DNA from 3 places in the Frankia umida genome. Region 1 is predicted to be linked to each of the others. Evidence: riboswitches for the same ligand, from Rfam matches in the RefSeq annotation. Region 1 holds a riboswitch; each other region holds the start of a gene.
The links. A riboswitch is a leader RNA that binds a small molecule or an ion and turns the genes downstream of it on or off. The one in region 1 is predicted to bind cobalamin.
Positions count from the first base shown of each region.

Region 2: linked by a shared signal. The riboswitch ahead of MXD59_RS05005 (ABC transporter substrate-binding protein) and the one ahead of MXD59_RS16180 (VWA domain-containing protein) in region 1 are both predicted to bind cobalamin.
Region 3: linked by a shared signal. The riboswitch ahead of bluB (5,6-dimethylbenzimidazole synthase) and the one ahead of MXD59_RS16180 (VWA domain-containing protein) in region 1 are both predicted to bind cobalamin.

Region 1 covers NZ_JALKFT010000016.1:11,283-21,064, forward strand. Annotated here, with positions in the region: gene map (type I methionyl aminopeptidase) at 1-329, opposite strand, end outside; gene MXD59_RS16150 (helix-turn-helix domain-containing protein) at 430-741, shown strand; gene MXD59_RS16155 (TIGR03620 family F420-dependent LLM class oxidoreductase) at 838-1,812, opposite strand; gene MXD59_RS16160 (TetR/AcrR family transcriptional regulator) at 1,925-2,548, shown strand; gene MXD59_RS16165 (cobalamin biosynthesis protein) at 2,593-3,120, opposite strand; gene MXD59_RS16170 (cobyrinic acid a,c-diamide synthase CobB) at 3,101-4,744, opposite strand; gene cobO (cob(I)yrinic acid a,c-diamide adenosyltransferase) at 4,738-5,346, opposite strand; gene MXD59_RS16180 (VWA domain-containing protein) at 5,343-8,108, opposite strand; cobalamin riboswitch at 8,359-8,506, opposite strand; gene MXD59_RS16185 (pentapeptide repeat-containing protein) at 8,638-9,768, shown strand.
Region 2 covers NZ_JALKFT010000003.1:274,468-284,249, forward strand. Annotated here, with positions in the region: partial or broken gene MXD59_RS04985 (transposase) at 211-471, opposite strand; gene MXD59_RS04990 (DUF7676 family protein) at 606-1,166, opposite strand; gene MXD59_RS04995 (ATP-binding cassette domain-containing protein) at 1,163-3,178, opposite strand; gene MXD59_RS05000 (FecCD family ABC transporter permease) at 3,178-4,305, opposite strand; gene MXD59_RS05005 (ABC transporter substrate-binding protein) at 4,316-5,635, opposite strand; cobalamin riboswitch at 5,666-5,856, opposite strand; gene MXD59_RS05010 (CbtB domain-containing protein) at 6,052-6,270, opposite strand; gene MXD59_RS05015 (hypothetical protein) at 6,728-7,102, shown strand; gene nicT (Nickel transporter NicT) at 7,403-8,593, shown strand; gene nhaA (Na+/H+ antiporter NhaA) at 8,654-9,782, opposite strand, start outside.
Region 3 covers NZ_JALKFT010000017.1:33,271-43,052, reverse strand. Annotated here, with positions in the region: gene MXD59_RS16885 (protein kinase domain-containing protein) at 1-473, shown strand, start outside; gene MXD59_RS16880 (serine/threonine-protein kinase) at 746-2,530, shown strand; gene MXD59_RS16875 (serine/threonine-protein kinase) at 2,592-5,231, opposite strand; gene bluB (5,6-dimethylbenzimidazole synthase) at 5,928-6,638, opposite strand; cobalamin riboswitch at 6,680-6,857, opposite strand; gene MXD59_RS16865 (serine/threonine-protein kinase) at 7,012-9,309, shown strand; gene MXD59_RS16860 (hypothetical protein) at 9,478-9,663, shown strand; gene MXD59_RS16855 (HEXXH motif domain-containing protein) at 9,663-9,782, shown strand, end outside.

The sequences.
Region 1 (9,782 bases):
GCCGCGTCGCCGGTCCAGCCGTCCAGGGTGGCGCCGCAGTCGACGCTGACCAGGTCCCCGGCGCGCAGCGGGGTGTCGCCGGGGATGCCGTGCACGATCACGTCGTTGACCGACACGCAGATGACCGCCGGGAACGGGCTGGGCGCGAACGGTGGCTGGTAGTGCAGGAACGGGGAGAGGGCTCCCGCCTCGCGGATCACCGCGTGGGCGGCGGCGTCCAGGTCGCGGGGGGTGACCCCGACCGCCGCGGCCGCCCGGGTGGCGGCCAGCGCCCGGGCCACCACCGCCCCGGCCGCCGCCATCGCCTCGATCGCCTGCGGTGTCTTCATCTCCACCATCGCGTCCCGCCCACCCATCCCGCGTCCTGTGCCCCGATGCCCGTCCAGCCGACCGTGCGGCGATAACTATACCGGTATTACTATCGGGGGTATGGTGCGGACGGCGTTGACCACAGCGGAGCGGGCCCGTGGCGAGCGGCTCGGCGCGTTGCTGCGCCGGGCGCGCGGTGAGCGCAGCATCGTGGCGGTGGCGGCCGGCGCCGGGGTGTCCGCCGAGACCCTGCGCAAGATCGAGACCGGGCGGATTCCGACCCCGGCGTTCTTCACCGTGGTCGCCCTGGCCACCACCCTCGGGGTGTCCCTGGACGTCCTGGTCGACGCGTGTGCCGTCGCGGCCGCCGAGGCGGAGTCGGCGTCGCAGCGGGACGCGCGGGTCCCCGGGGCGAGGGTCGGCGCGGCCTGAGCGCGGACGTCACCCGGAGACGATCCAGTCACCCGGAGACGATCAGTGGCCTGTCCGCGCCTCGGGGCCGGCCATGCGGTGGCCGGGGTGTGGTGATCAGATGTGCTGTGGGAGGGAAGCGTCGGGTAGCGCGTCGGCGAGTCTGGCGAGGGTGTCGACGGCGGCGTTCAGTGTGGGGGCCGGCACGCGGATCAGGACGCTGTCGGCGCCGGCGTCGAGGTGTTCGGTGAGCCGTCGGGCGAGGGCGGCCGGGTCGCCGTGGGCGAAACGGTCGTCGATGAGCCGGTCGCTGCCGCCGTGGGCGAAGTCGTCGTCGCCGTAGCCGAGACGTCGCAGGTTCCTGGTGTACGGCGAGGTGGGGCTGCCTGCGGCCAGGTGGCGCCGTGCCAGGGCACGGGCGGCGGTCGGGTCGGGTTCGTCGAGGATGACCTGTTCGGGCACGAGGAGCTTGTCCGGGCCGAGGATCTCGCGGGCGAGCGCGGTGTGGGCGACCGGTACGGAGAACGGGTGGGCGCCGTCGGCGTGGTCGCGGGCCAGGGCGAGCATCCGCGGGCCCAGGGCGGCGAGCAGGCGGGGAAACGGCGCGGCCAGCCCCCCGGCGGCGGCGTCGGTGTCGGCGGCCGCGGTCATGGCGTCGAGGTAGCGGCGCATCACCGCCACCGGCGACGCGTCCGAGGTGGCGCGGGCCGCCGGGACCTGCGGATCCTGCGGGTCGCCGGTGTTGGCCGTGATCCCCACGCCCAGGCCCAGCAGGAGCCGGCCGGGGAACGCCTCGGCGAGGGTGGCGGCGCCGGCCTGCATGGCAGCCGGGGTCCGGTTGCCCACCCGCGCGATCCCGGAGCCGACGAGCAGACGATCGGTGGCCGCCAACAGCAGGGCGAGGTGGGCGAAGATCTCCTTGGGGCCGTGGGCGCCCTCGCCGACCCAGACCGAGCCGAAACCGAGCGCTTCGATGCGGGCGACCTGCTCCCGCTCGAGCGCCGCGGGGGTGGCTCCCAGCACCGGGGCGGGCGCCAGCCACACGCCGAAGCGTCCCAGCCGTGCCCGGAACCCGTCTGTTGTCGTGGTCACCCGAACCTCCTACGGCGGCGCCGGAACGCCGACCAAAAAACGGAACAGCTTTCCGATTTGATCGGCTACCCTACGGAAACATGTTCCGTTTTGCAATGCCGAGGGGATGACCATGAGCGCGCCGCAGCGGGCCACCCCGGACGCCGCACCGGCGCGGGCTGATGTGCGACGCAACCGTCGCCGGCTGCTCGACGCGGCGCGCGCCGCGTTCACCGAGGGGGGCGTGGACGCGCCCCCCGCGGAGATCGCCCGTCGGGCCGGTGTCGGCGTCGGCACCCTGTACCGCCACTTCCCCGACCGGGCCAGCCTGGTCGACGCCGTGCTCGGCGACCGTTATGACACGCTGCGCGACGAGGCCGACCGTCTCCTCGACGCCTGCGCCGCCTCGGGGGCCTTCGCGGCGCTGACCACCTGGCTGGATCTGTTCGCCTGCCACCTGGCGCTGTTCCAGGGGATGGCGGACTCGCTGCGTCCCACCCTGCTCGAGCCTGCGGTGGACGCCGCCCGGGGATGCGACGCGATGCTCGCCGCCTGGGACCGCCTGTTCACCCGGGCCCAGCAGGCCGGCGCGATCCGCCGCGACGCCCGTCCCCGGGACATCCTGCGCGCGGTCAACGCCCTGCGCTGGGCCACCCAGGGCACCCCCACCGCCACGCAGGAGGCCGACCGTCTGCGCGCGCTGCTGCTCGACGGCCTTCGCTACCAGCACACCGACGGCATCCGGGCAGGTCGGTGATGTCGGCCGGTGCCGCTCGGTCGGTGGGCTGACCTGGATGTCGGCTACGCACATCCGGTGTTCGGGTGTCGGGCGATGGCGAGGGTGGCGCGGGGGCTGGTCTGTTTGCGCAGGACGAGACGTCCCGGGGACGGTGCGACGGTGTCGGCCCGGGTGGAGGTGGTGGGCAGGGCGAGTTGGCAGGCGGCTTCGGCCACGCTCGGGGTGCCCAGGGCCGCGGCGGCCGCGGCGCTGGGGTGGGTGACGTCCACGGTGGCCAGCAGTGCGGCGGGGTGGGCGATCAGCGGCCAGCCGTGATGGGCGGCCGCGCCGCGCAGGCCGGGTTCGCGGGCGCGGACGTCGACGGTGGCCAGGGCCCGCACGGACGCGGGGGACGCGCCCAGGGCGCGCAGGCCGTGGTCGATGAGGGCGAGGACCTCCCGCGTCTGCACCCCGGGCCGGGCGCCGATGCCCACCACGAGATCGCGTGCGCTGTGGTGGGGCGGCGGGTTCCCGGGTGGGGTCCTGGTCTGCGGGCCGCGCGGGGTGGGGCCGCCGGTGTACTCAGGCAGCTCAGGCGGCGTCGATGGCATCGGCGGGATGTCCGGTGTCGGCGGGATGGGCGGGGCGGGTCGCGTGGGCGGCCTCGAGCAGGCGGCGGGCGATGTCGGGCTGGCCGGCCCAGTGCAGGTGCAGGTAGGAGGCGTGGACCTGGCCGCGCACGAAGCCCTCGGCACGCCACCGGGTCGCCGTCTCCCCACCGCCGCCCCGGGCCGCGCCGCCACCGCGGGGCGCGGTGTCACCCCGGGGTGCGGTGGTGTCCCGGGCGGGTGGGAGAGGGTCGTCGGCGACGGGAAGCCACCAGGCGGCCCCGGTCGCCGTGCCGGGGGCGGGCAGGACGGTGCGGTGGAACTCGTGGGCGCCCAGCGGGGTGCCGGCGGGGGTCAGGGGGCTGGCGGTGGCGGCGATGGCGTGGCGGTAGCCGAGGGTGAGGCGGGGGCCCATGACGGCGGCGACGTCGAGCACCCCGCACATGGGGACGCCGTCCAGGGTGGTGGCGAGGTAGAGCAGGCCGGCGCATTCGGCGCTGATGGGACGTCCGGCGGCGGCGAACGCGGCGATCGCGGCGCGCAGCGGGAGGTTGGCGGCGAGGTCGGCGGTGTGTTCCTCGGGGAAACCGCCGCCGAGGATGAGCGCGTCGGTGCCGGCGGGCAGGCTCTCGTCGCGCAGCGGGTCGATGGTGACGACGTCGGCGCCGGCGGCGCGCAGCAGTTCGGCGTGTTCGGCGTAGCCGAAGGTGAACGCCGCCCCGCCGGCCATCGCGACCCGCACCGGCCGTCCTCCTGTGCGCGGCGACGGCGGCCGCGAAGCCGAAGCCTGGACCGGAGCCGGAGCCGGAGCCGGAGTCGGGGCTGGGATCGGGGAGGGCGAGGGTGCGGGGGTGGTGAGGGCTTCGGCGGGCTGCCAGGTGGGGGTGTGCAGGGGTGGGGCGGCGCGGGCGACGCGCAGCAGGGCGTCCAGGTCGCAGGTGGTGGCGACCAGGTGGGCGAGGCGGTCGACGGCGGCGACCGCGGCGGGGCGGCGTTCGGCGGCGGGGACCAGTCCCAGATGCCGGGACGGGGTGTGCACGGTGGTCTCGCGGGGCAGCGCGCCGAACACGGGCATGCCGATGTCGGCCAGCGCGTCGGTGAGCAGCCGGCGGTGGCGTGCGGAGCCGACCCGGTTGAGGATGACACCGGCCAGGTGCAGCCGCGGGTCGAACATCCGGAAGCCGGTGACCAGCGCCGCGATCGACCGGGACGCCCCGGAGGCGTCGACGACCAGGACGACGGGGGCGTCGAGCAGGCGGGCGACATGGGCGGTGGAGGCGTGGTCGGCCTGCTCGCCGGCGCGGGGTGTGGCGACCCCGTCGAACAGGCCCATCACGCCTTCGACGACGGCGATGTCGGTGCCGGCGGCGGCGTGGGCGAACAGGGGGGCGAGCCGCTGCGGTCCGCACAGGACGGCGTCGAGGTTACGTCCGGGTCGGCCGGTGGCCAGCGTGTGGTAGCTGGGGTCGATGTAGTCGGGGCCGACCTTGTGTGGGCTGACCCGCAGGCCGCGGGCGACCAGCGCGGCCATCAGTCCGGTGGCGACGGTGGTCTTGCCGGCGCCGGAGGTGGGTGCGGCCAGCACGAGCCGGGGCAGGTCGAGGCGGCGCGTCGGGCCGGTCACCATTCGATGCCTTTCTGGCCTTTCTGGCCGGCGTCCATGGGATGGCGGACCTTGGTCATCTCGGTGATGAGGTCGGCGGCGTCGAGCAGGGGGGTCGGGGCGGCCCGGCCGGTGATGACGACATGTTGGGCACCGGGGCGGGTGCGCAGGGTGTCGACGACCTCGTCGAGGTCGAGCCAGCCCCAGCGCAGCGGGTAGGTCATCTCGTCCAGGACGTAGAGCCGGTAGGTCTGCGCGGCCAGGTCGCGGCGGATCTGCGCCCAGCCTTCGGCGGCGGCCGCGGCCGGGTCACCGGCGGGGTCGACGCGGTTCTGGATCCAGCTCCATCCGGCGCCCATCCGATGCCAGGTGACGGTGCCGCCGGCGCCGGACTCCCCCAGTGTCTCGAGGGCCTTCTCCTCACCGATGCGCCATTTCGCCGACTTGACGAACTGGAAGACGCCGATCGGCCAGCCCTGCGCCCAGCCGCGCAACGCCAGACCGAACGCCGCGGTCGACTTTCCCTTGCCGTCGCCGGTGTGCACGATCAGCAGCGGCCGGCCGCGGCGCGCCCGGGTGGTCAGCCCGTCGTCCGGCACCGTGGACGGCACCCCCTGCGGACTCATCGGGACGGCTCCTTGATCTCGACGCGGACGGCCCGTGGGGCCGGCGGGGCTGGTGCGGCCAGCCGGGCGGCGGCTGCGGGTGCTGCCGGTCGGGTGGGTGGGGCGGGTGGGTGCAGCAGGGGTAGGGCGTCGAGCGGGATGGTCCGGGCGCCGAGGGCGTCGGCGAGACGGGCGGCCAGACCCAGCCGGATCATGCCGGTCTCGCAGTCGACGACGACACTGGCCAGCCCACCCGCGGCCGTCCCCCGCCCCCCACCGCCGCCGTGGGCGCCGGACGTTGCGGATGCGGCCAGGGCCGTGGGGGCGCTGCGGCGCAGGGCGCGGGCGACGGGCAGCGGGTCGCCGCCGGCGGTGGCCCGTCCGTCGGTGACGACGACGAGCAGGGCACGGCGGGACGGGTCGCGGCGCCGTTCGGCGGTGAGCACCTGCCCGGCGCGCAGCAGGCCGGCGGCCAGCGGCGTCCGTCCGCCGGTGGGCAGGGCGTGCAGGCGGGCGGCGCCGGCCTCCACACTGGAGGTGGGGGCGAGCACCACCTCGGCGCCGGCGCCGCGGAAGGTGATCAGACCGATGCGGTCGCGGCGCTGGTAGGCGTCGACGAGCAGGGCGAGTACCGCGGTGGTGACCAGGGTCATCCGGGCCCGTGCCGCCATCGACCCGGACGCGTCCACGCAGAACAGCACCAGGTTGCCTTCGCGGGCGACACGGTGCGCGCCGCGCCGGTCGGACGGCACCAGCCGCAACGCCCTCCCCCCACCCTGGCCGCCGCCCCGGGAGGCCTCCGGGAGGGCACCCGGGACACTGCCCGGGGTGACGTCCGGGGTGAGGTCCGGGGTGGACGGGGGGGTGCGGCGGCCGCGGGCGTGCTGGTGGGGGGCGGCGGCGAGCAGGGTGGCGGGCAGGTGCAGGCCGGGGGCGGTGGCACTGGTGGCGACGACCGCGCCGCGGGTGGTGCGCGCCGGGGAACGGCGTCCGCTGGCCGACGAGGTGGCGCCGAGTCCGCCGACGGTGAGCGTCCGCGGCCGAAACAGCGCTCCCGGTGCGGCGGCGGTCCCGGTCGCGGTGGCCCGTCCCGGCAGGCCCACACCGCCGTCCCCGCCGGTGCTGGTGGCGGCGCCGTGTCGGCCGCGCTGCCCGGGTGGGGCCAGGGTGGGCCCGGTGGGACGGGGCGGGAAAGCGGGGCGACCCGCACCCGGCGGGTGGGCGCCGGATGGTGCGGCGGCCCGCGGGTCGTCGGCCAGGGTGTCCACGGTCGGGGCGTCGGCATCCGCGCCGGCAGCGGCCAGCTCGGGATCACCAGGCTGCGCGCTGTCACCGGGCCGGGCGGCGTCCCGGGCGGTGTCGAGGTCGTGGTCGTCCGGGGTGAGAAGATCACCGTCCGGGTCGAGATCGTAGGGATTGTCCAGGTCGTAGGGGGTGGTGGCCCGCGGGTCGCCGGTGTCCGGGTCGCCGGTGTCGGTCATCCCGCCCGGTTCCGCGGAACCGTCTCCCGGACCCTGACCGGACCCGCCGGGTCCCCCAGACCCGCCAGATCCACCAGGACCGTCGGGACCGTCCTCATCGTGATCGCCGTCGTCGTTCCCGCCGGGGCCCTCCGACCCATCAGGATCCTCGGGGCTGTTCCCGGTGTCGGGGTGGCGGGCGGTGGCGGCGTTCGAGGACGCGCCGGCCTGGCGGCGGGCCTCGGCCTGCTCACGGGCGGCGGTTTCGGCGGCCACGGCGTCATCGAGGCCGGCCAGGGCGTCGGCGAGGACCGCGGCGAGGGTGGCGTCGTCGAGGTCGGGGGCGTCGAACGGGCCGCGGCGGCGCCGATGCGGCAGGGCGAGGCGGGCGCCGGTGCGCAGGTCCGCGGCGCGCACGGTGTCGCGTCCCGACCAGGCGGCGAGCGCCAGCGCGGTGCGGGCCAGCACGACGTCGGCGCGCATCCCGTCGACGTCGAGGCCGGCGCAGATCGCGGCGATCGCGTCCAACGCGGCGTCGGTGAGGGTCACCGCCGGCAGCCGCACGGTGGCGGCGGCCACCCGGGCGGCGAGGCGGGCCTGCGCGGGCGCCCAGGCGGCGACGAACCCGGCCGGGTCGGCGTCGTAGGCCAGGCGGCGACGGACCACCTTGGCGCGCAGCCGCGGGTCACGGCTGGCGGCGACGGTGACGGTGAGCGCGAACCGGTCGAGCAGCTGCGGGCGCAGCTCACCCTCCTCGGGGTTCATCGTCCCGACCAGCACGAACCGCGCCGGATGCCGGGCGGACACCCCGTCGCGTTCGACGTGGGCGACACCGGTCGCGGCCGCGTCCAACAGGACGTCGACGAGATGGTCGCCGAGCAGGTTCACCTCGTCGACGTAGAGGATGCCGCGGTGGGCCGCGGCCAGCAGCCCCGGACGCAGCACACTCACCCCGTCGGCGAGCGCCCGGTCCAGGTCGAGGCTGCCGGTGACCCGGTCCTCGGACGCGCCGACCGGCAGCTCCACCAGCCGCACCGGCCGCACCACCGACACGGCCACCGGCGAGGTGGACGCGGACGAGGTGGACGTGGGGTCCGCGCCGGGTGGGGAGGCGGGCGGATGCGGTCCGTCCGGGCAGCGCGGGTCGGGGGCGGCCGGGGCGCAGGCGAACCGGCAGCCGCGGACCACCTCGACCGGGGCGAGCAGGTCGGCAAGCCCGCGGACCGCGGTCGACTTGGCCGTGCCCTTCTCCCCGCGCACCAGCAGCCCGCCGAGTGCCGGGCTGACCGCGTTGAGCAGCAACGCGAGCCGCAGATCGTCCATCCCGACGACCGCCGCCAGCGGGAACCCGCCGACCCGGTCCGCGGCGAACGGATCGGCCCGACCCGCCGGCGAGGTGGTGACACTCGACGGTTGCGCGCAACCAGACGGGAGGGCCGTGGCCGGTTCCGCGGAACCGGGTGCTGCTGTGGAACCGGGTGGTGCTGTGGAACCGGATGGTGCTGTGGGTGGTGCTGGCATGCCGCTGGTCCTCCCCAGGTCCTCGCCCGTGGTCGTCCATCGCGACGGCCGGAGTATCCTGGCTCCCGGATCCCGCGCGCCGCCGTCGGCCTTCCAACCGCGCTGGCGGTCGTGACCTGCCCCTGTGGCTGTAGGGCACGTGGAGGGCGGCGCTTTCCGGTGACAGTGGCGGGACCGCGCCGGATTCGCACCGGCTTCCTCCGCTAGCTGTCGCGTCCGCCAGCATGTCACATCCGCCAGGCCGCGGTGGCGTCGTCGTCCAGGCCCCACCTGCCGGCCCGACCCGCCGACGTGCCGCGCTCCCGGTGGGACGAGGCGAAGGAGACCCCCCGTGTCCACCCCCCGACCGGACGGCCCACCCCCCGCACCCGCCTGCACCGACCCGGAGGCGACGGGGACGGCGGGGACGGCCACGGGGTCCGTCCCGGCCGCCGGCCGGGCCACGGCGGTCACGCTCACCCTGGTGGACGTGGCGCGGGTACGGGCCGGGCTGCGCGCCGACTGCGCCCGATGCGCGGGATTGTGCTGTGTGATGCCCGGGTTCACCGCGTCCGCGGACTTCCCGATCAGCAAACCCCCCGGTGTCGCCTGCCGGCATCTGGACGGCGAGCATCGCTGCGGCATCCACACCGAGCTGACCGGACGCGGTTTCGCCGGCTGCGTCGCCTTCGACTGTCTCGGCGCCGGCCAGCAGACCACCCAGGTCACCTTCGCCGGCCGTTCCTGGCGGACCCATCCCGGCGACGCGCCGGCGATGTTCGCCGTGTTCGGGGTCCTGCGGGTCCTACACGAGTCGCTTCACCACCTGGGCGCCGCCCTGAGCGCCCTCGACCCGTCGGGTTCGGACACCGCGGCGCTGGCCGCCCGCCTGCGGGAACTGTTCACCGCCACCCTCACCCTGACCACCACCACGGACGCGGACCGGCTGCGCGCCGTCGACCTCGACCTCCACCGCCGCACCGTCCATCTCGCTCTCACCGAGGCCAGCGCCGTCCTGCGCGGCCCGGCCGCCCCGTCCACCGGCCGGGCCGGCCCGAACGACGCCGGCACCCGCGGGGCCGGCGGGCGCGGGGTCCGCGACGGGGATCTGATCGGCGCCCGGCTGGCCGGCGCGGACCTGCGCGGCGTGGTCCTCACCGGACGTCTGCTGCTCGGCGCCGACCTGCACGGCGCGGACCTGCGCGGCGCCGATCTGCGCGGCGCCGACCTGCGCGGGGCGGATCTGCGCGGCGCGGACCTGCGCGGGGCGTGGTTCCTCACCCCGATGCAGCTCGCCGCCGCCCGCGGCGACGCCACCACCCGCCTGCCCACCGGTCTCGACCACCCCACCCACTGGCCCACCACGGCCAGGGCGGACACCACGAGCACCGGCAGCACGCCAGCTCCGTCGGCCACGCCACGGGGACGGGGACGCGGCCGACCAGCAGGTGACCGCCGCCGCGGCCGGCGCACCCCGCGCTGACCAACCACAGCCGC
Region 2 (9,782 bases), on a different contig from region 1:
TCCTGACTCACACCTGACGCGCTGACAGCGCGCCTTTTCCGCGACGCTCACCACCCCGGCTCTTGACCGGCGCAGCTCGCGGTGGTTTGCGGCCTCCTCCTGCAAGGCGGCCACGGAGGGGCCAATCCTCCATCTCCCATACAGCACCATTCCGCACTGCCGGGTCTACCAGACCGGCGCCACCTCACGTTCGTGACACACGAAGGCGGTCGCTTTTGAGAGGAACTCGCGCTCCATCCGGAGTTCCCGGTTCCCTTTCTCCAGCTCGCGGAGCCGGGCCCGTTCGGACATCGACAGCGGTTCTTCCTCGTTTTGGTGCGCCCGCCGCCAGGTCGCGACCCAGCTCCCCAGTATTCCCTCGTTGATACCGAGATCCTTCGCGACCGCCGAGGTGGGGCGGCCCGAATCGATGACGAGTTTCACTGCCTCGTCCTTGTACTCGGGCGTGAACCGCCTCCGCGACTGACTCATTGATCTCCTCCGCTCGCGGATCAATTATCCCTCATATGGATCACTGTCCGAAGAACGGGGACCACCTCAGCCAACGTGCGTGCGCCCCGCACGTTACGGACCGGCCGGCTTTCATGCAGGGCGGCTCCGGGTGGTCAGCCGTGGTGGAAGCCGGTGCCGGTGCGGTCGAGCGGGTCGGGGTCGAGGTCGAGGTGGGTGGCGCGGAGGTGGTCCCAGGCGGCGAGGCGGGTGAAGTCGGGTGGGTCGAGTGGCTGCTGGACGTCGCTGAGGAACGGGTTGGGCAGGAAGACTGTCGTCATCTGCTCGCCGATGCCGTTGATCATGCGGAAGGCCCAGCTCATCGGGATGCCGCCCGGGTCGAGGCGGCGGTAGAGCTCGGCGCGGGCGCAGCGGCGGGCCCGGCCGAGTTCGGGGCCGCTGGCGGTGTGCTCGCCGATGCACAGGTGGAAGTGCCAGCGGCCCAGGTCGATGGTGGCGTAGCCGTCGTACATCGAGATCCGTCGGGCCGGCTGCTCGGTGGTGATCTCCCAGGCGGCGCCCTGGACGAGGACCCCGAAGCTGATATGGGCCCACTGTTCGGTGAACAGATAGGTGAGGATGTCGAGCAGGGTGTGCTCGTCGGTGGGCAGCTCGAACAGGTGCAGGGTGCCGGTGCCGAACTCCTCGACGGTCCGGTAGCCGGCCGCGGTGGTCATGGTTTCTCCGTTCGCTGTCGCCCGCCGCGAGGGTGCCCGGCGGCGGGTGCGTGGGTCAGTGGGCAGTCCGCGCAGGTGCCGCCGGTCGGGGTGCGGTAGTAGAGGCAGCAGCTTCGGCGCAGGAAGGTGGTCAGGTCCGGGGTGCCGTCGGCATGGTGGCGGTAGTGGGCGGCGCCGGACAGCGGCGGTGTGGCGAGGACGGTGTCGACGAGTCGACCGAGCCGGCGGGCCCGGTCGCGGACCTCGCTGGGGGTCTGCTGTGGCCCGTCGTGGGTATGGGTCGTGATCTCGCGGTCGAGGATGCGGGTGGCGCCGACGAGCGCGGAGGCGGCGTTGCCCCAGAGCAGGCCGGGGGCGATGCGGGTCTCGGTGCGCAGCGCGGCGGCCAGGGGGCGCAGGTGGCCGTCGATGACCGCCGCGATCAGCAGCCTGGCGGCGGTGGCGAGATCGTCCGGGTCGGTGGGGGACCAGCCGTCGGGGTCGGTGAGCAGCAGGCGGATGGGTGAACTGGTCACCGAGATGATTCCGAGCCGGTCGGCGGGCAGACCGGGGACGGTGCCACCACGTTCCCAGCAGCCGAGGGCGATCGACCACAGCCGGGCCGCGTAGCCGAGGAACAGGGTGGACGCGGCGACGCGCCGCTCGACGGTGCCCAGTCGTCCACCGAGCTCGTCGACGGCGGCGGCGAGGGGACCGCCGGGCCGGTACAACCCGTCGACCGGCGCCGACAGCGCACCACCTTCAGCCATGGCGCCCGAGGGGGTTGGGCCAGAGGGGGCCGGGGCGTGCGATGTGGCTGGTCGGGCCGGGGCCGTGAGCTCGACGGCGAAGTAGGGGCCGACGTCGGCCAGGCCCGCGAGGGTCGCCGTGGTGTGTGCAGGGTCGGCGTGGCGGGTGGACCAGCCGCTGTCGGGCCGTGCCGCGGTGTGGGAACGGATCCAGCGCAGCGCGGCCGGCAGGTCCGGCAACGAGGTGGTCAGGCCGTCGGCGGCGCCGTGGAACCCGGCGGGTGCCGCGATCGGGGCGATCTCCAGGTCGACGGGGCCGGTGGCGGTGATCTGCCATCCCTCGCGGCGCAGGGCGCGTTCGAGGGCGCCGACCATCGCGGTCGGCTCGGCCACCCGGTCGGGCCGTACCCGGGCGGTGCCGACGATCGGGGGGCGGGGGACGAAGGCGGCGGTGATCGGGTCGAAGTGGAGTTCGTCGCTGTCGAAGGTGGCGGCGATGCGGCCGTCGAGGATCAGTTCCTCGGGGCTCCCGGTGTGCAGCGTGCCGCCTGCGTCGAGCAGCCAGGTGGCGTCGGCGACGCGCAGGGCGAGTTCGAGGTCGTGGGTGGAGACGACGACGGCGAGGTCGCGGTCGCGGGCGAGTCGCCGTAGCAGTGCGGTCAGCGCCACCCGGGACGGTGCGTCGAGGAAGGCCGACGGCTCGTCGAGCAGGATCACCGACGGCTGCTGGGCGAGGGCGCGGGCGACGAACAGCCGTTGGCGTTCACCGTCGGACAGTTCGTCGAGGAGCCGGTCGGCGAGGGGCCTCGCGCCGACGGCGGTGATCGCCCAGTCGATGGTCTCCCGGTCGTGGTCGGTGAGCCGGCCGGTGAGGTCGGTGTGCGGGTGGCGGCCGAGGGCGACGAGGTCGCGGCCGCGGGCCAGGGGGATGTCGACCCGGTCGGTGAGCACGACGCCGATGCGGCGGGCCCGCTCCCGCGGGGTCAGGGCGGTGAGGTCCGCGCGGTCGAGGGTGATCCGGCCGGCCAGCGGTGGTTGCAGGCCGGCGAGGGTGCGCAGCAGGGTGGATTTGCCGGTGCCGTTCGGGCCGAGCAGGACGGTGAGCTCGCCGCGGCGGGCGAGCGCGGTCAGGCCGGTCAGCACGGCGGTGCGCCGTCGGCCGTGCCGGTAGCCGATGGTCAGACCGACCAGCCGCAGCCCGCCGGTCGTCGCCGGGTTGGCCAGGCCGGCGGGGTCGGTGGGGTCGATCGGGTCGGCCGGGTCGGGACGCTCGACGTCGGCCATCAGACGGTTCTCGCGACGGTAGAGCTGGCCCGCAGCAGCACCGCGATGACGATCGGCGCGCCGATCAGGGAGGCCACGATGTTGATCGGCAGCGCCAGACCGGTACCGGGCACCTGGGCGACGATCGAGCAGAACAGCGACACGACCGCCCCGGCGAGCGCGCAGGCGGGCAGCAGAACACGATGGTCGGCGGTGGCGAGCAGCCGGCGGGCCAGATGCGGCACGGCGATGCCGAGGAAGCTGATCGGGCCGCAGAACGCCGTCACCGTCCCGGCGAGCAGCGATGCGCCGAGCAGGGTGACAGTACGCAGCCGGCGGACGTGCACCCCCACGGTGCGGGCGTAGTTCTCCCCGAGCAGCAGGGCGTTGAGCGGCTTCATCGAACCGAGCGCGAGCAGCAGGCCGGCCCCGATCGTCGGCGCGAACACGACGAGGTCGCCGGGGGAGACCCCGGAGTAGCTGCCGAGCTGCCAGGTCCAGTACTGCAGGGCACGCTGCGGCGCGGTCCAGGTCAGCAGCAGCCCGATGAACGAGAACACCGCCGCGCCGACGATGACGCCGATGACGAGCAGGGTGACGACCGAGCGGACCCAGCGGGCGAGCAGCAGCACCGCGGACAGCACCACGGCCGCGCCCAGGGCACCGGCGGCGACGACCGCGACCCGCCCGGTACCGATGGCGCCGGCGGTGAACGCCCCCGCCGACCCGCCGGCACCGGTGACCACGAGGGCGACGCCGAGGCTCGCCCCGGCGCTCACCCCGAGCGAGTACGGATCGGCCAGCGGATTACCGAACAGGGTCTGCATCTGCAGGCCGGCCACCCCGAGGGCGGTACCGGCGAGCGCCGCCGTCGCCGCCCGTGGCAGCCGCACCTGTGTGATCACCACCGACCAGCGTGGATCGGTGGGGTCCGCGCCGACGAGCACCCGCAGGGTGTCCGGCAACGGCACCCACACCGAGCCGACCGCGACGGCGAGCAGGAACATCGCCGCGGTCGCGACGGCGAGGCCGAGCAGCGCGCCGACCGGCCGCCGCCTGGCCACGGCCGCAGGAGCACCGGTCGCCTGTGCGTCGACCGCCAGTCGATGATCGACGACGACGCCGCCGGCGGGCAGGCCCGCGGTCACGATGCCCGGCTCATGAGGTCAGCCGACGGTAGAAGGCGAACCGGTGGTCCTTCGCCAGGTCGGGATGCAGGATCGCGACGAGGTCGCCGAGGACGAGATCGGGGCCGGTGACCCCGCGTTCCCAGTAGTCGTTACCGCCACCAGGGCCGATCACCAGCGTGTTCGTCCACACCTGGCCGCCGGCGCGGGTCGCGGCCAGCGTGCCGTAACGGGAGTCCTCCTTCGTCGCGTCGCCGATCGTCTTCCACTCGCCGTCGGCGAGCCAGATCGGCGCGGACCCGGCCTTGGCATACACCGCCTCGAAGGCGAGTTCCAGGCTGCCGGTGTCGCGGGTGCCCGACCACGGGTAGCCGGCACCGGCGTCGGCGAGAAGCTTGCCGACGTAGCTGCCGCCCGAGGGCATGTACCAGGTGCCCTGGTACATCGAGCCCGGCAGGACGGCGACCGGCTGCTGACCGGCACCGCTGACCTTCGCGGCGATCGCGGTGTAGTCGCCGGCGATCCGGTCGAAGACCTTGCCGGCCTTCTCCTCGTCGCCGGTGAGCGCGGCCATCACCTTGATCCATTCGGCGCGGCCGAGTGGGTCGCCCTCCAGCCATTCGGCGTTGGCGACGACCGGGACCCCGCCGCGCCGGATGGCGGCGTAGTCCGGTGAGTCGGTGCCGTCGGTCATCAGCACGTCCGGCCGGCCGGTGACGACCTTCTCGACGTTGATCTTCCCGCCGGCGGCGTACTCGGTGACCCTGCCCTCGGTGATCAGGCGGCGGATGTCGGCGTTGACGACGCTGGCGGCGCTGGCCACCCCGGTCAGGGTGTCGGTGCGGTCCAGGTCGACGAGCAGCGGCAGATGGGTCGTCGATCCCGAGTACAGGCTGCGGATCGGCACCTCGATCCGTGGCGCTGATCCGAGCGCGCCGGTGAGCGTCGGCGCGGGCGCGCCGCAGTGCACCAGCACATAGGACTCGGGCCGGCCATCCGGGTAGGGCTGTTTGACGGTGAGTACCTGATAGCTCTGGTGATAGCTGATCGTGACGTTTCGGGCGTGGCTGAACGTCGATTTGACCGGGAAGTAGTCGGTGTCCTGCCTGAAGTCGGTGATGCAGCCGCGGGCGTCGGTTCCGCCCGCCGACCCCGGGTCGTCGTCCCCGCAGGCACCGAGGGACACCGCGGCAAGGAGCGCGGCGAGGACAGCGACCAGCGGCCGGACGCCACCACGGCAGCGGCGCGCCCACCTCGGCGACCGCGCAGGGGACGGATCGGATCTCCCGGGCTCGCCGCGGTGGCGTCGTCCGGCATCGATGGGAAGAAAAAGGTATGTCGGCGCGCGCACGCGGACCGCCTCTCCAACACCTCGTGGAAGGGTCACTCGGATGCCGTGGCCGGTCTCCTGGCTGACGGGTAAGCCTTCCCCGGCCCGCCTTCCCAGGCGCAACAGCAGCCCAGTGACTCCACGCGGACGACGTGGAAAAGGCCGGGAAATCCCGATCACAGTGGCGAGGGCCGCGCCGGCCTGTCACCGGCTTCCCGAACACCACGACATGGCAAAAATATGCTGAAAATTATCTGCCCGCAAGAAGTACTGGCTGATTGTGCTGCTATCACCCGGAATTTCTGCCGGTCAGTGAACCAAATGCCGGAAGAATGCCGAAGCAGGGAGATGGCCGGCCAGAACGCGAGTCATCGGGAAGGGAAACCAGCCCGGTCTCGTGGCGCGACCGCCGCCGCATCCGCGTCGTCAACCCCTGCTCAGTGGCAGGGGAAGCCGAGGAAGTGACGCGCGTCATGGACGAACTCGTGGATATGCGTATCCGAGCCGAACATCGACGTGGCGCCCTGATCGACTCCGATGAAGTAGAGCAGTAGCAGCGACAGCAGCGCGGTCAGGCCCAAGGCCGCCGCTCGAGCCGTCAGCGGGAAGGAGATCGACCGATGCCGCGACTGCGGATCGGCGATGGGTGTCGTCATAGGTGCCCCCTGGGATTGTGCGTCCCGACTGGTTGGACTGCTGGTGCTCGGGTCTGACTCCCGCCCCGCCGCCCCGAAGGACGGACGGGCCGGTCACAGTGGCGCAACCGTGCCGGGATTTCACCGGCTTCCTCGCACAAGCAATCGGATTATCTGGTTTCCACCGGGTTCCTGTCAACAACTGAGAACAGAACGGACAATGTGGCCAGCCGGCTCGGTGTGACCGGAGCGGGCAGGTTCGACGGGAACCCTGGGGTCGCGCCACGGCCACCGGGCTGGGGCCGATCATCGCGGGGTGGGCTTCTGGGATCCCGCAAGGACCGTCTGGTAGTGCCCGACTCTGGCGAGCCGGGAGGTGCGGAACGTGAGCGTGTCCTGTGCGGCTCACCTGCCATGATTATGTCACTGAGAGTTACATTTCATCCGAATGGGTAATCGCCCGGACGCCAGAGAAGCTGTGGCGGAGACTGTGAAGCCCCGACGGCCGGTCGACGATGACGAAGAAGATGACGAAGAATTCGCGACTGTCCCCCGGGCGGAGTACGAGCGACTGCAGGCCAGCCGGCGCCAGTTCGGCGCCGAGACCAGCCGCGGCCACATCCTGCGCGACGAACAGGCGCGGTTGCGGCAGCTCATCGCTGACGTAGCAGCCGCCCTGGGGCGGCCGAACAGCCCCATCTGCATGTCGTGTGTACCCGCTGCGGCACGCTGCGCGAGATCGCGGAGCCCGGCCGAACCCGCTCCCGGCGCGGTCGCGCATCTGGCGGCGATCCCCGGGCTGGATGTCGTCGGCCCCGCGACGCTTGCCATCTATGGACGCCGCGAGCGCTGATGGGCCGCCTGACGGCGCCCCATCAGCCAAACCAGCGCGGTCGGCCCCACATCATGCCAGTTGCAACATCCTTGCAAGAGCGACATAGTTGCATCTGTGTTGATGCCGGCGGGTCGACGGAGCCCTTCCGGCGCCTCCGGCTGACCTGTCCGATCCGGTGCCCCGCAGTCACGACACGGACCACTCGCCGATCCAGCCGAGCGATGTGGGTCCTGCTTCCGCGTGGCCGCTCGGCCTGCGCCCGGCCCATTCCCTCCTGGGCCCGCGTCGAGCCTGTTCCCCGCAGTGAGGAGACCTCTGGTGGCCCACCCATCCCCCGGCGTCGGCGAGCCGTCCCTGCCGAGGCGGCTGGCCCGGTTCCGGCACAGCCTCACGGGGGCGGACAAGCGGTCCCTGGCGGGGATGACCGCGTTTATCGTCCTGCTGCACGTGGTGGGATTTGTCGTTCTGCTCACCCTTGTCACCCCGCATGGCTACCATCTCGGCGGCGACCATCCGGTGTTCACCGCCGGGGTCGGCGTCCTGGCCTATACCTTCGGACTCCGCCACGCCTTCGACGCCGACCACATCGCCGCTGTCGACAACACCACTCGTAAGCTCATCGCCGACAACACGGCGCGGGAAGCCGAAGGTGCGGGCCCGCAACGCCGACCGCTCTCGGTCGGGTTCTGGTTCTCCCTCGGCCACTCGACGATCGTCTTCGCGCTCGCGTTCCTGCTTTCGGTCGGTATCAAGTCCCTGGTCGGGCCGGTCGAGGACGACTCCTCCAGGCTTCACACCATCACCGGCGTGATCGGCCCGTCGGTCTCAGGTGTCTTCCTGTGGGTGTTGGGGATCCTGAACCTCGCCGCCCTGCTTGGCATCGTCAAGGTCTTCCGCGAGATGCGCAACGGGCACTACAACGAGCAGGAACTCGAGCGACGGCTGGACTCCCGCGGTTTTATGAACCGTTTCCTCGGTGGCCTGACCAGGACGGTCACCAAGCCGTGGAACATCTACCCGATCGGTGTGCTGTTCGGCCTCGGATTCGACACCGCGACCGAGGTTGGCCTGCTCGTCCTCGCCGGCGGCGCCGCGGCGTTCGACCTGCCCTTCTACTCGATCCTTGTGCTGCCGATCCTGTTCGCCGCCGGCATGTGTCTCATGGACACCATTGATGGTGTGTTCATGAACGCCGCCTACGGCTGGGCATTCGCCCGTCCGGTTCGCAAGGTGTTCTACAATCTGACCATCACCACCATCTCGGTGATCGTTGCGCTCGTTATCGGCACGATCGAACTTGTCGGTGTCCTTGCTGACCGGTTCACGATCGAGTCCGGGCCGTTCGCCTGGATCGCCAACATCAACCTCGACTACGCCGGCTACGGCATCGTCGGCCTTTTCTTCCTCGCCTGGGCCATCGCGCTCGCTGTCTGGTACTTCGGCCGCGTCGAGGAACGCTGGACCGCCAACCTCCCCAGCGAATCGACCCAGCCCGCCGAAACCAGCTGACCATGCTGTCACCCGGGATGGCCGGGATGGGTGGGGCGTACTGGTTCGGTTGGCTGTCGGTCAGGCCCGGTCCTGGTAGATGTCGGGGATACCGTCGTGGTCGCGGTCGACCGTTTCCGCTTCCTGTATCCGGCGGTAGACACGGCTGCGCAGGCGCAGGGCCACGGCGGCCAGCAGGGCGGCGAGCAGGGAGCCGGTCAGGACGGCGATCTTGACGTGGTCGTCGCGTGTGCTGCCGGTGCCGAAGGCCAGTTCGCCGATGAGCAGGGAGACGGTGAATCCGATACCGGCGAGGACGGCCAGGCCGAGGACGTCGACCCAGGCCAGCCCGTCGTCGAGGGTGGCACGGGTGAAGCGGGCCACCAGGTAGGTGGCGGTCATGATGCCCAGTGGTTTTCCGACGACGAGGCCGATGACGATGCCGACGGCGGCGCGGTCGGAGAGCGCGTCGGTCAGTCCGTTCAGGCCGCCGATGGTGACTCCGGCGGAGAAGAACGCGAAGACCGGTACCGCCACTGCGGCGGAGAGGGGTCGCCAGCGGTGTTCGAAGTGCTCGGCCAGCCCGGGGCCCGCGTCGGGTCCACCGGCGCGCTTGCTGCGCAGCACCGGCACGGCGAAGCCCAGCAGCACGCCGGCGACGGTGGCGTGCACGCCGGAGGCGTGGACGAGTGTCCAGGTGGCGGCGGCCAGAGGCAGCAGGAGCCACCATGAACGCACCCGGCGTTGCACCAGCAGGGTGAACACCGCCAGCGGCACCAGGGCGCCCAGCAGCGGGAGGACGCGGAGATCCCGGGTGTAGACGACGGCGATGATGACGATGGCGATCAGGTCGTCGACGACCGCGAGGGTGAGCAGGAAGGTCCGCAGCGCGGACGGCAGATGCCGGCCGATGACCGCGAGCACCGCCAGGGCGAAGGCGATGTCGGTGGCGGTCGGGATCGCCCAGCCGCGTGCGGCGTCACCGCCGAGGTTGACCAGCGTGTACAGCATGGCCGGGACGGCCACGCCACCGACGGCGGCGAGGACCGGGACCGCGGCTCGTCGGGGGTCGCGGAGGTCCCCGGCGACGAACTCGCGTTTGAGTTCCAGCCCGGCGACGAAGAAGAAGATCGCCAGCAGGCCGTCGGCGGCCCACTGGGCCAGGGTGAGGTTCAGGTGCGCCCAGGACGGGCCGACCTGGTAGGACAGC
Region 3 (9,782 bases), on a different contig from region 1:
CGGCCACGACCAGCGCCACGACCACCACGCCCAGCACGTCCCCCACCCCGAGCCAGACGCCGACCAGCACGCCGTCGGCGACGCCGAAGGTGCTGTCCACCGACGAGGCGGCACAGATCATCCGCGGTAAGGGCTACGACCCGGACCTGAGCACCTACCAGGAGGACCGGCGGCTCAACGTGGTGATCGGGACCGGTGGGTCCGCCGGGGGCAACCCGCAGCAGTTCGCCTTCGTCTTCGCCGACGGCGAGTACCGCGGCACGGACACCTCGGCGCCGAGCGCCCACATCGCCCTCGTCCGCCAACCGAACAACTACCGGGTCACCCTGCGCTATGCCACGTTCGATCCGCAGGACCAGCCCAACGCCCCCTCCGGCCACGCCGACGTGCGCTTCGAGTGGACGGGCACGGCCTTCACCGCGCTGGACACGATCCCGCCCAACGACCCGAACGCCACGGGCAGTCGCCGGTAGCCGCCGGTAGCCACAGGTGGCGACGCGCCCACCTCGACCGGCTGGGCCCAGCCGGTCGGACCCACACGCTAACGTCTGGAGGCAGCATGGACGGCATCCCCGGACCATGCTGCCACGGCGGCCGGGCCGTCCCGCCGAACGTGATCAGAACGTGATCGAAGCGTGATCGGAGGAGCGACCATTTCGGCGCAGGTCGGGCGGTCCGCGGCGAGCGGTCGACTCCCACGGCAGCGGGGTGCCGGCGGCACCCTCTCCGGTGGCGAGGACGGGCCGTGCTGACCCCGCTGGTCGAGGGTGACCCGCGCCGGGTCGGCCCGTTCACGATCCACAACCGCATCGGCGCCGGCGGGATGGGCACGGTCTATCTCGGGTTCAACGCCGAGGGGCGGGCGGCGGCGGTCAAGGTGCCCGACGCCCGGTTCGCGGGCGACCCCGAGTTCCGGGAGCGGTTTCGTCGTGAGGTCGCGGCGGCCCGGCGCGTCCACGGGCGGGCGGTCGCCGCCGTGCTCGACGCCGATCCGGATGCCGCCGCCCCGTGGCTTGCCACCGAGTACGTCGAGGGCACCAGTCTGGCCGACGCGGTACTGCGCCACGGGCAGATGGAGGAGCGCCTGCTGCACGGGTTCAGCGTGGGGCTCGCCGACGCGCTGATCGCGATCCACGCCGTCGGCGTCGTGCACCGCGATCTCAAACCCTCGAACATCCTGCTGGCCTGGGACGGCCCGAAGGTCATCGACTTCGGCATCGCCCGGGCCACCGGCACCCCCAGCCACACCCGCACCGGCATTCTCATCGGCACCCTGGCCTGGATGGCACCCGAGCAGCTGCGCGGCGAGCGGGCCGGCCCCGCCGCCGACATCTTCGCCTGGGGAGCCTGCGTGACCTACGCGGCGACCGGGCATCCGCCGTTCGCCTCCGAAGAGCCCGATGTGCTCACCCGGATGCGCGAGGACCGCCCGCCCGACATCGCCGGTGTGCCCGACGCGCTGGTCGGGCTCGTCCGGGCCGCCCTCGCCCGCCACCCGCAGGACCGGCCAAGCGCCGCCGACCTGGTCCGCGGCCTGGTCGCGGACCCTCAGGTCCGCACGCCCGCGGATGCCGACCGGGCCGCGGCGCTGGCACTCACACCGTGGCAGTCCCATCCGCCACCGAGCACTCCCGAGCGGCCCGCCGCGGCGCTCGACCCCGACCGACCCGACCAGCCGACCCATCCCCTGGCGCTGCGTCCGACCCCACCGCCGCATGACGACCAGTCGGCCGGCACGGTGCCGGTGCCCCGCCGGCCCGGGCAGACCGACCCGCGCCTCGGCGCCGTGACCCAGCTCTCCGTCCACGATCCACGTGTGCTCGCCGGTGGGGTCGACCGCGGTGGAGTCGTCGCCGTGTCCGGCGGTGCCACCGGTGGGGCCGCGCGTGACTCCGGCGGCGCCCGCGGCCCGGTGGCGGCCGGCGGGTACGACCGCAGTGGCAGTGGTGGTGGCAGCGGCAATGGCGGGGGCGGGCGGGCGGAGGGGGCCGCAGGGCCGTCGGGCGGTGGGCGTCTTGACGCGGTGTTCGGCTGGTTGCCGGCGCCTTGGCGTCGGGCCGCGCCGTTGGCCAGCGTCGCGTTGCTGATCGTGCTGCTGGCCAGTGTCGTCGTCGCGTTCGCCGCCACCGGCGGTGCGCACCCGCGGGTGGAGCCGACTCCGCCGCCGGCTCAGGGCGGTCTGGCACCGGGGCCGGGAGGCGACCCGGGTGCCGGCGGCGCCGGAGCGGACGGTCGCGGTGGCGCGCAGCGGGGCCCGTCGGCGCCGACCCGGAGCCGACCGGTCGGGCCCGATGGCACGCTGGCCCCGTCCCCCGTCGGCCCGTCGGCCACTGCCAGGGTCACGACGACGCCCAGCCTCCCGGGTTCCGCGAGTCCCACGCCCTCCCCGACCACCGGTCCGACCTCCGGGGCGTCCCCGACCGTCGGGCCGACCACCAGCACCGAGCCGACGCTCGGCGCGTCCCCGTCCGCCGGCTGCCCGACAGGCCCACCCAACGGCCAGGCCGGCGGCACACCGCCGCCCTGCTGACGGACGTCCCACCCGGGTCGACCCCGAAGGCCGGGTGGATCACACCATCGCGCCGAGTGGGTCACACCATGACGATCCCGGCGCGGGTGCCCTCGGCGGAGACCAGTGACTGCCAGCCACGCCCGGTCGGGCAGGCAGTGCCGTCCGAGGAGGGGACGTCGCAGGTGGGCGTCGAACCGGCGCTCGCGGTCGACGTCGACCTGCCGGTGGGTCTGATCGTCGGCAACGCCGTCGCCCGCACGGTCGGCTTCGCGGTCGTGGGCCTGGCCGACGTGGGTTCGGGCGATGGTTCGCTGGTCGGCGACGGCGGATCAGGGTCGGGGGTGCGGGTCGGCGACGCCGGGGCATGGGTGGGCGTCGGGGCGCTGCTGGGCTCCGGGGCGGCCGGCGACGGCGTCGCCCGGGTCGGCGCCGGGGCCGGAGCCGCCGGTCCCGCACCGCCACCCGCGCCCCGGGTAGCCGCGGTCGAACCACCCACCCTCGTCCGACCGTCCTGCGAGGTAGCGGGCCCGGTCAGCCCGGTGCCACCCTGACCATCCGCGCCGCCCGGTCCGGCGGGAATGCCCGTCGTGCCGATACCGGCTCCCGGCGACACCGGCACGCCCCCGGACGTCCCTCCGCTGACCTGGGATGTCGGTGTCGGAGCCGACGGCGAGTCGCCACCGCCACCGAGCGCGGCGACCACCACCGCGACGAGCACCAGGGTCAGCCCGATCGCACCGATCACGACCCACCTGCGGTACTCACCCATACGGGAGCGGGAGCCCGGAGCCCGATGCCCGCCACCGCCAGTCGACGAACGCCGATCCCCCACCCCGCTTGTGCCCCCCGGACGGACCGGACGTTGACCGGACGTCCCACGCCCGCCCGCGGCACGCACCGCGGTCTCGGCCGCGGCCGCCGAGACGGCCGTGGACGCGGCGGCGGGAGCACCAGCCGCTTTCTTCGACGCCGCGGCACCACCGGTCAACGGCGGGGCCATGACCGTCACCGCGGAGTCGGGATGCGAACCGCCCGGCAGGTCCGCCGGCTCCGCCCGCCCCGCCGATGCGCCCGACGACCCCGCCGACGAACGTGACCCAGCCGACGCACGCGTGCCCGCCGGCGAACGTGATCCGGAAGTCGAACGCGGCGCTGACGGCGAACGCGCCCCCGAGGACGAGCGGGCCCCGGACGAGCGCGCCCCGGGCACAGCCGTCCGACCGGCCGGTGGTGGTACCAACTCGGTGTGCTCGGTGGGAGCCGTGTCGAGCCCGGGGTGTGGCAGGGGCAGGGGCAGGGACGGCGGCACCGGAGTCGGCGTGGTGATCGGTTCCTCGGCGTCGGCCTCGTCGCCGGTCCTAGCGTCGGTCCCGCTTGCGGTGCCACTTCCGGTGCCACGTGCGGTCTCGGTCTTCGGCTCGGTCTCGGTCTTCGGCTCGGTCTCGGAAGCGGTCCGCGCGGCGGCTGCCGGACGTCCCGTCGCTGACCGGAGCATCGAGGGGATGGCCACCGGGGTGGTCGCCGGCTCATCGAAGCCGGCCACCGCGGAACCAGCGGCATCCGCGGGGACCGCCGCGGCCGCGGGGACCGCCGAGACCGACCGGTTCCTCGGAGCCGACAGGTCAACCCGAGCCCGCGAATCCGCCCGAGCCGACGAGTCCGCGGGGACTGCCGGGTCCGACGGGGACGAGGGGGACGAGGGGGACGAGGGAGCGACGGGAACGGCCGCCTTGTCGCCGGTGGTCGTGGCCGGCAGCGACGTCAGCAGCGCCGCCGCCTCGCCGGACGCGCCCGAGCGGACGGGGACAGGCACCCAGGAGGGAACACCGGTCCGCGAGCGGACCTGCTCAGGCACGGGAATCGAGTGGACCCGGCTCGACGCGGGGGGCGTGTCCAGGCCAAGACCGGCGGCCATCCCCGCGAGACCAGGCAGCAGGGCCCGCAGCTGATCGACGTCGGGCCGCTGCTGCGGGTCCTTCGCGAGCATCGCGGCCAGCACGGCCCACAGCTCGTCGGGGATGCCCGGTGGCCGTCCCGGCGCGAGGTCCGCGTGCGCACGCAGGATGGAGAGCATCTCCCGGCCGGCGAACGGCGCGACGCCACAGAGCATCTCGTAGAGCATCGTTCCGGCGGCGTAGACGTCCGCGGCCGGGCCGACCACTCCCCCGTCGACGCTTTCCGGCGCCATGTACAGCGGGGTGCCGAGCATCCCGCCGGGGACGGTCAGGCGGGTCGCCGAGGCGCACAGCCCGGCGATCCCGAAGTCGGAGACCTTGGGCTGCGAGGTCCCGTCCCGCCGGTCGAGCAGCACGTTCTCCGGTTTGAGGTCACGATGGACGATGCCCAGCCGGTGCGCGGTCGCCAGCCCGGTGAGGATGTCGACGATCAGGCCGACCGCCTCGGCGGGCGGTAGCGTGCGCCGTCGATGCAGTTCCTGGCGCAGGTCCGAACCGTCGACGTACTCCATCACGATGGCCAGATCACCGCGTTCGGCGACCAGGTCGTGAATGGCCACCACGAACGGCGACTGAACCCGGATCAGGATGGCGCGTTCCCGCATGAACCGGGCGACCACGCCAGGGTCGGCGGTGAAATGTGGCAGCAGCAGTTTGAAGGCAAGAACATTGCCTGCCTCGTCATGGCCGCGCCACACCTCGCCCATACCGCCCCGGCCGACCCGGGTCAGCAGGGTGTAGGAACTTCCCAGCCTTCTAACCACTGCTTCTTCTCACCACTGCTGGCCATCACCACTTCGCTACGCAGTTCCAGGTCGATTCCGCCGGCGTCTCCCCCATGCGTCGCGCGCGTCGCCCCCTCCCGCGCCGGAGCCGGCAGCCTGACTGCCGTCGTTCTCCGTGCGCCCGCGGGCACGGACCACTACCCGGCGGTCCCAGGTGCGGTCCCTGGTCAGGATGCCGGACGACGCCGAACGCACGGTCCGAGGTGAATATGGGTTTCATCACCGGGGGTGGACGGTTCCCCCGCGAACCCGTCGGTATGCCAGGCCGCAGCCACCGTGACGGGTCCGCGACCCGCCCGCATCCGGGTGGCCACCACCATCCCGAGGGCCACCTGGATGGCCCGAACGGGCAGCCCACAAACGGGCCCGGTCCCGAACCCCGACCGAGACCCTGGAATGCCGAAGGGGCCTGGAACGCCGAAGGGGCCTGGAACGCCGAAGGGGCATAGCCCTGATACCGAACGCCGCAGACCTGATACCGAACGCCAGCAGCTCTGGAACCGGGGACCGGGGACCTGATGCCGAGGCCTGGTAGGTGTGATGCCGAGGGTTGTTCAGGGATTGCGGCCTCTCCCTACCAAACAACCCTCGGCATGCGGCCGAGGCCGGCATGTGCACGAGCGGACGAACAGGCGGACTAATGGGCGGATGGGCGAACGACCGACCGTGGCCTCGTCACGGCTGGGTCTGGGTCTCGGCCTCCGCCTGGGTCTCGGCCTCGGTCTCGGGACGGGCCTGCCACCGCTCGCGGTGCAGGACGTCGGCCAGCGGGCGGCGTCGGGCCCAGCCGTGCCGCTCCAGGTCGGGCAGTTCACGCAGGGCTGTCACCGGGCCCAGGCACAGCCAGGCGACCGGGCGGATGCCGGCCGGGATCGCGAGCAGGTCGCGGACGAACGGTTCGCGGTAGAACGACACCCAGCCGACGCCGAGGCCCTCCGCGGTCGCGGCCAGCCACAGGTTCTGCACCGCCAGGCAGACCGAGTAGAGCCCGGTGTCGGCGATCGCATGCCGGCCCAGCACCGCGGGGGCACCGCGGGCCGGGTCGTAGGTGACGACCAGCGACAGCGAGGACGCCAGCACCCCGTCGATGCGGATCGGGGCGAACCGGGCGGCCCGCGCGGCGTCCAGGGACTCGGTGAACACCGCCCGCTCGCGCTGGACATGCGCGGCGAAGGCACGCCGGGTGGCGAGGTCGGTGACGACGACGAAGTCCCAGGGCTGGCTCAGCCCGACACTCGGCGCGGCATGCGCGGCGGCGAGCACGCGGTGCAGCACCGCGTCGGGCACCGGGGCGCCGGTGAACTCGCCGCGTACATCCCGGCGGCGATACAGCAGGTCGTAGAGGGTTTCGGTCTCGATGGTGCGACGATCACGTTCGGTGGACACGCCAGGCTCCCGCTGCCGGGCCGCCGGTGAGGGCGGCGCTGTGGCGGGGCCGGTCTTCGGACTCCCGGATCGACGCCGACCGCCCGCCTTCCCAGGCCGATCCGGCCCAGTGGCTGCGTGGGAGACGCGTGGGCGGCTGCTCCCCGGTCACCGCGGCGGGCCCGTGCCGGACTTCCACCGGCTTCCCGATTCTTCCCGGTCACCCGGGACACCCCGCATACGTTGCCGGGGCGGACGCTACCCGCTCGCCGGCTCCGGTCCGCCGGTTCGTCACCCGTCCGGGCCAGTCACGTCCGGGCCAGTCACGTCCGGGACGAACGACGCGACCGTCGGCGCAGGAGCGGCGGGAGAGCCGGCGGGTTGCGGCCGAACCGTGAAAACGGCGCCCGGGCCCATTTCCCGAGGACTTTTCACTCCGGTATGGTTCCTCCGAGCAGCCGGGCTCACCGGAGTGCAACTGGTCGGATCACGTCGGACGGGGAGCAGCGTGACGGTCGGCCCGGGATTCCCGCCTGGCGAACGTCCAGTGCCGGGTGTCGGCACTGGCGGCCGGTGGGAGCTGCCCGGACTACCCCTTCGCCCGCACGATCCGGACGAAATCGGACCATATCGCCTGCAGCGTGTTCTCGGCGAAGGCGGGATGGGGACCGTCTACTATGCCGCCCGCGACGGGGCCGCCCCGGTGGCGGTCAAAGCCATCCGTTCCGAGTACGTCCTCGCGCCGGGTTTCCGGGGCCGATTCCTGCGGGAAATCGAGAACGCCCGGCAGGTGCAGCCCTTCTGCACGGCGGCGGTCCTCGACTTCGACACCGGTGACACCCCCTACCTGGTGACGGAGTATGTCAACGGCCCCGATCTGCGCCAGCAGATCACCTCCGGTGTGCCGCTGTCGGAGCACGACACCAAACGGTTCGCGATAGGTGTGGCCTCGGCGCTGCGGGCCATTCACAACGCCGGGGTGGTGCACCGGGATCTCAAGCCGGCGAACGTGCTGCTGGCCGTTCTCGGCCCGCGGGTCATCGACTTCGGGGTGGCCGCGGCGCTGGTCGGGCCCGCGCGCACGGGGGCCGACCGCGGCGACGATCCGGACGTCCCGCAGTGGCTGACCCCGGCCTACATGGCCCCGGAGCAGGCGCAGCGCGCCCGCCATCAGGGCAGTTTCGACATCTCCCGGCCGGCGGACGTCTTCGCCTGGGCCGGTGTGGTGCTGTACGCGGCGACCGGCCGGGCGCCGTTCGGTGAGGGCAGTTTCGCGGAGCTGTTCGACCGGGTCGTCTACGAGGAGCCGGACCTGTCCGGCCTCGCCCCCGACCTCGAGGTGATCGTCCGCCGGGCGCTGCACAAGAACCCCTACCGTCGCCCCGACGCCGGCCAGCTGATCGCCAGCCTGCTGGGGGACGCCGAGGCGGAACCGGCCGACCAGGTCTGGGAGACCACGATCATCGCGCCACCGCGGCAGACGGTCCCCGAGCCGACCGGGAGGCCCCCTGACATCCGGTCCCTGAACGGCGATGCGGGCGGCGCGAACGGCGCGGGCGCTGGAATCGCCCCCGGCACCCGGGCGCCGGAGCCGGGGCGGCCACGGCGCCGTCGGCGCGCGGTGGCGGGCCTGATCGTGGCCATCGCGGCGGTCCTGGCCCTGGTCGCCGTGCTGGTGCCGACCTCGCCGATCTCCCCGTGGCATCCCTACGCCCGGCTGGGGGCATGCTCGACCGTCAACATCTACACCGGGCAGCACGGCACCCCGTACAACGCCTACGGCAAGAAGCTGGCCGCCCGCATCACCGAGCGCTATCCCGGTACCGCCGTGGATGTGCTGGCCACCAACGGCACCGGCGACAACCTGCTGCGCCTGCAGGACCCGGCCGGCGCGACCTGCGCGATGGCCGTGGTCCAGCTCAACACCACCGTCGACGCGCGGTTCGGGGTCAACCAGTTCAGCAACATGCCGCTGACCGACCTGCGCACGGTCGGCCCGCTCTGGTTCGACCTGCTCCACCTGATCGTGCGGGCCGATTCGCCGATCACCACCGCGGCGCAGCTGTGTGACCGCACGATCTCCACCGGCCTGAAAAGCTCCGGCACCGAACAGCTTGGTCAGGTGCTGTTTCAGAACCTGCTGAAATGCACACCGTCGAAGGTGGCCAGCGACCTTCCCCGGGGCCTGGCGGATCTGGCCGCCGGCCGCATCGACGGCCTGTTGTGGGCCGGCGGGGCACCAACCCCGCAGATTGTGCGGGCCCTGGGTGACGGGCTGCGGATACGGCTGTTGCCGCTGGCCGACGAACTTCCGGCGATGATGGCGAACTGGGACGCCGCCTACCGCTTCCGGCTCGGCTCCAGGTTCATCGCCGGCCGGGTGTACGAGTCGGTGCCCGTGACCTCCGGCGACTACGGCGACGTGCCGGCGGTGAACACCATTGGTGCGCCCAACGGGCTGGTCGTCGACAAGGGCGCCGATCCGGATCTGGTCGCTTTCGCCGCACGCACCCTGGACATCCACCGCGCCGACTTCGAGTGGGCCCTGTGGGGGGCCGACGACGGGCGGCAGTTCCGCTCCGTCCACGACGCCATTTCGACCAGCTCGCTGTACTGCCTGGTCCCCCTGGCCAGCGCGGCCGAGAAGTACTACGAGGGCCTCGGTATCCGGGCGTCCTGCGCCTCGCGCTGATCCCTCGGCCGACCGTCGCCTTCCCCTTGTGTCACCGGGGATCGCCGCGTCACAAGGGCTGGTTGTGCGACACTCGAAATGCGGCCTTGACCTTCTGCCTGACAGGTGACGTTTCGGCTGCCGGTTTCGGCCACCGAGCGGAAACCGTCGGGGATGAACGGGAGCGCCATGGCTGACGCCACCCTCGGTCTGTACCTCACCGACGTACGCGGACTGAGTCTGGACAGACTCCGCACCAGCACCGACGACACCCTTCGCCACGAGGTCGATCGTCTGCTCGACGACCTGGACCCGCGGTGCGCCTGGCACAAGCGGGCCGATGACGGCGGTGGCTGCTGGCAACGGCTGCACTGATGCCCTCCGCGCCGCCCGGCCCGGCCCACCCGGACCCGGGTGTGGCACTGCATCAGCTGTCCGGGGCCGACGTCGACAGTCTGGCCCTGGGTGAGCTCGAGCCGGCCGTCGTGCGGCGC